DNA from 2 places in the Marinomonas mediterranea MMB-1 genome. Region 2 is predicted to be linked to the other one. Evidence: predicted binding sites of a transcription regulator. Region 2 holds the regulator's gene; the other holds the start of a gene.
The links. Region 2 encodes PhoB, which activates phosphate uptake and scavenging genes when phosphate is short. Its sites were predicted from a motif close to TGTCATANNNNTGTCANA; they were not measured.

Region 1 (3,427 bases), 570 kb from region 2:
GGGTATTGCCTTCTGAAAAGAAGAGGTAGCTTGGGTTAGTGGAAAGGAGTTCGCGCAGTCTATCAGGGTGGTCGGCGAGCCACTGTCGAATGCTTTGAGCGGAAATATGCTCGCGATCGATTTCACCTCGTTCTATCAATTCTTTACCTAAACTTCGATACGCGTGGCCATTGACGCCGCCCCAAGAAAGCAACGCTTGTGTACCGTCTTCGTATTCGATGACGCCTGACCCTTGAACATGCAAAAAGAAGTTATCCACTAGGCTTGCTGTGTAGGCGATTTCTAAGCCCTTACCGTCCAATGCTCCCTCAAAGTCGATTTCTTCTCGTGTTGGGAAGCTGCCGTCAGGGTTTGGCTGGGGTTTGCGGTAAAGAGGGTATTGGTAAGTGTCTGTTTTAACATGGCTCACTTGCATTACGGGTACGTAATAGCCTGTAATTTGAACATTGCCCCGTTGGTCTTGCCCTTTGATTTGATGCGCGGATAGGTTAGGCAGATAGCTAGAATCCTCTAGCCAACGCTGGAGCTCTTCGGTCGTTTTTAGTAAGTCAGATTTTGTGAAGCTTAGGTTTTCAAATTGATAATCGGGCGTTTTGATTTTATTCAAATAGCGAACTTGCGACGTAAGGCCATCGCGAAATGAATTGTCTGGTTGTGGAATGCCCGGAATAAGCCGTTCTTCAAGATAGAGGACTTCTCTTTTCTGTGCGGAAATGTCTCTACCATTGTTTGGAAAGTCATTAGATGGATCTATTTCAAGAGTGCTACAAGCGGTTAGAACTGAGCCAACGACAACGGCTGCTAGAACGCGATTTAAAAGTGTATGCATATCGTTTCAGCTTTTTAGTGTTGAAGTAAAATCTTTAATACGGATTAAACTGTAAAGCATTTCAATGCATTAGGCACTCATAAGCTTGTCTTAGTGAAATAAAGGTTTCGGTATCGCCCCCTCTGTCAGGGTGTGCTTGGTGCGCCAACTTGCGGTATTGGCGTTTAATGATGTCTTTTGTCGGTGTTGGCTCGTCAATGCACAGGGTGCTCAGTGCTGCTTCTCGTTCATCTTCATTGACTAAGCCATTGTAGAAACTGTCGAGCAAGCGTTGGACCTCTTCTTTGTCCGTATTCTCATATTCCGACCAATCGAGATAGTAGGTTGCAAGCTTTGCATCCACACTGTCGTTTACTTCCGCAGAGCCAGTGCTTTGGTTGAGCTGTACCTTATGTAACCTAATCACAGTTGGGTTGATATCCAACTGAAGTTGCTCTTCTGACCACAAGGATGTTTGCAACTGATACAAAGCATTCATGATTAAAAAGTGTTGGCGGAAGAGTTGTAAGTTAGGGTCTTCGGCGAGATCGTTGAGCTCTGGGAGAGAAGCTTTCAAGCTTTTTAGAAGCTCAAACTCAGAAATGCCATCAGGATGGTCCCTGAGTTGAGAGAGTATCGGTCGGATCAGAGGGTTTCTCATGTACTTTTTCTCGTGTCAGTCAACGATGTGTGATGTACCCGCATCCTGCGTCGTTTAGTGTAGGTGAAAATGCTCCTGTCCGCGAACTTTCCCCCTGTCATCGTCCTGACATTTTCGTTAATTAAAGTAATTGACCATATGGTTAACATAATGGTTAACTGATTTCTTTCAGTTTCTCAGTGGACATGTTTACTCACCGATAAGAGTGAGAACATAAAATATGGCAAGGTATAGGAGCAAAAGAGCAATGAAGCAAAGTGTTAAACGAGCGGGTTTAGGTCTTGTGTTAGGTTCCGTTTTAGGCAGCGTTAGCATAGCGAATGCGGCTACGATAGATTTGCGTCTCATGGAGACGACCGATATACACATGCATCTGATGGATTATGATTATTACTCGGATAAACAAAGTGATGCAGTGGGTCTTTCACGCGTAGCGACCTTGATTAAACAAGCGCGTTCGGAGGCAGCCAACTCGGTGTTGGTCGACAACGGTGACTTACTGCAAGGCACACCGCTAGGTGATTACGTCGCGAAGGGACGTGTCCTGAGGTTTGGTGAAATTCACCCAGCTTACAAAGCAATGAATCTTTTAAACTATGAAGTCGGAAACGTAGGGAATCACGAGTTTAATTACGGCCTAGATTTCCTGATGAAGAGTTTAGCAGGAGCGAACTTCCCATACGTTAGTGCAAACGTTTACGCAGACGACGGCGACAATAATCCAGAGAACGATCAACCGTACTTTCAGCCTTACCTTATTAAAGATAAAGTCGTCACAGACACTCAAGGTAAAAAGCACACTTTGAAAATCGGCTACATTGGGTTTGTCCCTCCCCAAATCATGACGTGGGATAAAGACAACCTGACAGGCAAAGTGATTGCGAAAGACATTCTTGAGACTGCACATAAGTACATTCCTGAAATGAAAAGCAAAGGCGCGGATATCATCGTAGCGATTCCTCATAGCGGGATGTACAACAATCACTACGAGAAAGGTGAAGAGAACGCCACGTATCATTTGGCGAAAGTGGATGGTATTGATGCCATTATGTTTGGACACTCTCATCGCGTCTTTCCAGGAGACAAAGCGCTAGATTCGTTTGAAGGGGTTAACTCCGAAAAAGGCACCGTTTTTGGTGTTCCTGCTACTATGCCAGGCTTTTGGGGTTCTCATTTAGGGATCATTGACCTAAAAGTCGAATCAACCGACGAAGGTGGTTGGCAAGTGGTGGACGGAACCGGTGCCGTTCGCGCCATCGCTCGACGTGAGGGCCGTCAAACCGTCGCCTTGGTTCAGGCTGATAAAAAAATCAATGATGCCGTTCAAGCGGAGCATCAGGGAACGCTGTCTTACATGCGACGCAAAGTGGGTGAGTCGACCGCTGATATTAATAGCTTTTTTGCACTTGTGCAGGACGACCCTTCCATTCAGATCGTTAATAATGCGCAAATTTGGTATACCCAAAATATTGTGCGTGGGACCTCATATGAGAGTTTACCGATTCTTTCCGCAGCGGCACCTTTTAAAGCAGGTGGTCGAGGTGGTCCAGAATATTTCACCGATGTGCCGAAAGGTGACATCGCATTAAAGAATGTGAGTGATTTATACATTTATCCGAATGACTTGAAAGTAGTTAAACTGAGCGGTGCTCAAGTTGTTGAGTGGTTAGAGCGGGCGGCGGGACAGTTTAATCAAATTGACCCTTCCGTTAATGTGACACAAGCCTTGGTTAATAATGCATTCCCGACGTATAACTTTGATGTTATCGATGGCATTGATTATAAAATCGATGTGGCTCAACCTGCGCGTTATGACTCAGAAGGCGTTATTGTAAATCCAGATGCCCATCGAATAACCGATGTACGATTTGATGGGTATAAGCTTGATCCAAACCAGATATTCCTTGTTGCAACGAATAACTACCGTGCTTCTGGAGGTGGTAAATTCCCAGCGTTAG
Region 2 (3,427 bases):
CCCTAAAGACGCTCGGCACCATTGCTAAGAACATTTGTAGTGCGACTAAGAGCCTTTGTCGTGTGCTCTACCTTAGATTACTTGCCAGACGCGTTGTCTAAAGAAGTAATGTTTTTGACTCGGTTGGCTGGAAAGTGGCAAGAGAAGGTGCTTCCATAGTTAGGTTGGCTGCGGATCTGTAGCTTCGCTGAGTGATGTAAAAGAACGTGTTTGACAATGGCGAGGCCTAATCCCGTACCACCTGTTTTAGAACTTCGGCCTTTGTCCACACGGAAGAAACGCTCTGTGAGTCGAGGAATATAACGCGGATCGATGCCTAAACCTTCATCTTGTACTGCGAAACAACCGCTGACGTCGTCAGATTCCCACCTTACGTTAATTTCACCGCCATTTGGCGAGTATTTAATAGCATTTACGACTAAGTTCGAAAATGCGCTGTAGAGCTCGTTGTAGGAGCCATGAACCTGAGCGCCTTCTTCGACAGAGAAGCTCAAAGTATGGTCTGGATGTAAGATAGGCTGCGCCATTTTCTCAATGGCAGTGAAAATATCGGACACCTGAAGCCAAGTGTCATTTTCTCGCTTGTCATTGCTTTCTAGCCGAGACAGTAACAGCAAATCTTCGATGAGGTTTTCCATCCGCTCAGATTGATCGGCCATATTATCAATGCCGCGTTGCATACTCTGAGGCAAATTATCTTTGAACATGCCTAGGGTTTCTAAATAGCCTTTAATCACCGTAAGTGGCGTTTTGAGTTCATGCGAGGCATTGGCGACAAAGTCTTTGCGCATTTGTTCTAGCAACTGTAAACGCGTTACGTCCCTAATAAAAATTAGATGGTCGTTTTGATCGTACAGTGTGGTTTGAATTTCTAGGAACGCCCCTTCTTTGGCTGGGCTTTTAATGATTAAAGGATCGCCAAATCGCTTTTGGGTAAAGTAACGATAGAAGTCTGGGTTTCGGACGATATTGGTAATAGCTTGACTGCGATCGACAGGGCGTACCAAGCCAAGAAATTGTCCCGCTGAATTATTCCACCACTCTAAATTGCCTTGATTATCCGCCATGATTACGCCTTCTTTTAAGGCGGCGGTTGAGTTCTCAATTCGATTTAGAGCTTGGCGCATCTTTCGCTTGGATTTACGTTGTTTCTTTTGCAGACGATAAACCGCGTCGAACACTTCTCCCCAGATACCACTGGTTTCTGGAGGAGAGGCTTTTCCTGAGCGGCGTAACCACGAGTGAAACTGGTACAGCTGATACATCTGCCACGCTAAGCTGATTAAGACATACAGCAGTAACGCAATCGCAATCTGGCTTAACGCAAAACCGATGGCGAAGGTTGCGATTAAGCCAATAAACCAGTTTAGCAGAGCCTGTTTCCAGATTCGTTTCATGTTCGTCTTATAATCCGTTTATCTGTTAATGCGTCTCTAAGCAATCCGTTTAGAGGAGAAGCGGTATCCAGTTCCGCGGACAGTTTGAATCAGGGAGTCGTGAGTGTTGCCAATGGCTTTGCGCAGTCGACGAATATGTACGTCAACCGTGCGTTCTTCAACATAGACATTGCCGCCCCACACTTGATCCAGTAATTGTGCTCGAGAATAGGCGCGCTCCTGATGCGTCATCAAGAACTTGAGCAGCCTGTACTCCGTTGGACCCATTTCAAGTGGTTTATTGCCGATGCTAACGCGTTGGCTAATTGGGTCCAAAAGCAGTCCGTCTACCTCGATTGGCTCGTCGACACCTTGTGGCGTTGCGCGGCGCAATACGGCTTTTAAACGCGCAACTAATTCTCTAGGGGAGAAGGGTTTAGTGATGTAATCGTCTGCACCAACTTCCAGTCCCTGAATTTTGTTGTCTTCCTCGCTTTTCGCTGTCAGCATAATCACAGGAATTTCTGCTGTTGTGCTGTCTTTTTTAAGGCGGCGAGTCAATTCAATACCACTGCCTCCAGGCATCATCCAGTCGACAAGAATCAAGTCAGGACGGTGATCGACTATGATCTCATGTCCATGCTGTGCATTCTCGGCTTCTAGGTATTCGTAGCCAGCCATTTCTAGCGCTACAGCAATCATTTCTCTAATGGGTGCTTCGTCGTCAATGATTAGTACTTTCTTACCGGTCACGGGATTTATCCTCATCTCAGGAACGGTGAATATTTAAACGAGTAAATGTGACAGTTACATTAAAATGTCACAACTATGCCATAATTAAGACACGAATAGACGTAAAAAGAACATGGTTTTAGACTATATAGCTTAAAACCAACCCAATAAAGACCGTATAGCCCACTCGATTGTTATCTAAAAATGAACGAAAGCAAGCTTGGCGATCTCTGTGTTGTCCTTGTTTATATTGCTTAAAGAACCAAAAAACACAAACCGCGAGGCCGATAAAATAGGGCCAGTTTAAGTGGGATGTAATCCCGATCCAAGTTAATAATGACAAGGTTAAACCTTGCAGAACAAGGATCACAAAGAGATCGTATTGACCAAATAAAATAGCAGTGGATTTTACGCCAATCTTCAAGTCATCCGGTCGGTCTGTGATGGCGTAGTAGGTATCGTACGCGACCGTCCAGAAGACATTGGCGACGAACAACATCCACAGCTGCACATCAAATAAACTGCCGCCTTGAGCGCTGTAGGCCATTGGAATTGCCCACGAAAATGCCAGACCTAAAAACACTTGAGGCAGGTGGGTATAGCGCTTCATAAATGGGTACAGTGCCGCTAAGAATAGACCCACGAAAGAAAGCGCAATGGTTTGTAGATCAGTAAACAATACGAGGATAAAACTGAGTACGGCTAAAACAGCAAAAAGCAGCAGTGCTTCTTTCTCACCAACGCGGCCCGATGGGAGTGGACGGTTTTTCGTTCGCTCTACATGCCCATCCACTTTTCTATCTGCGTAGTCGTTAATGACACAGCCTGCGGAGCGCATACTAAACACACCTAATACGAAAATCAGTATTAAGTGCCATTCAGGCCAACCGTTCGCCGCAAGCCATAATGCCCAAAGCGTTGGCCACATAAGCAAAAAAGAGCCAATGGGTCGGTTAAAGCGAGTGAGGTCGGCGTAATCAGAGAGTTTACTCATGGAGTTATACGAGCCCTAGTTGTCATAGTCGGATGCGAACGACCTTATTCAATCGTATTTTATTTAGCAATGATAGCGCGCGATGGTGCTACTCACTGCGACGCTACAGCTGGCCTATGGTAGGGTAAAATGCTTCATTAACCAAGATACCCGGACCATAGCCATAGAAAATAGACCGCCTTGCCCATAAACTCTCTTCCGTGTTTTGCATTAATCCAGCGGGAAGCTGAGTAACTTCGATAGGACTGCGTGAAAGTTGCTTATTCTTGAAAAGGTAGCCACCAAGTGGCTTATCTGCGAGCTTAGACAGACAGCGCCAATGGCC

Region 1: MARME_RS02310 (bifunctional 2',3'-cyclic-nucleotide 2'-phosphodiesterase/3'-nucleotidase) is a predicted target of PhoB. The motif match lies at 1,565-1,582, and genes of this name have one in related genera.

Annotation. Positions count from the first base shown of each region.
Region 1 covers NC_015276.1:478,052-481,478, forward strand. Annotated here, with positions in the region: gene mltA (murein transglycosylase A) at 1-829, opposite strand, end outside; gene MARME_RS02305 (DNA-J related domain-containing protein) at 891-1,469, opposite strand; gene MARME_RS02310 (bifunctional 2',3'-cyclic-nucleotide 2'-phosphodiesterase/3'-nucleotidase) at 1,717-3,427, shown strand, end outside.
Region 2 covers NC_015276.1:4,587,499-4,590,925, reverse strand. Annotated here, with positions in the region: gene phoR (phosphate regulon sensor histidine kinase PhoR) at 78-1,397, opposite strand; gene phoB (phosphate regulon transcriptional regulator PhoB) at 1,434-2,129, opposite strand; gene ubiA (4-hydroxybenzoate octaprenyltransferase) at 2,248-3,102, opposite strand; gene MARME_RS20800 (chorismate--pyruvate lyase family protein) at 3,206-3,427, opposite strand, start outside.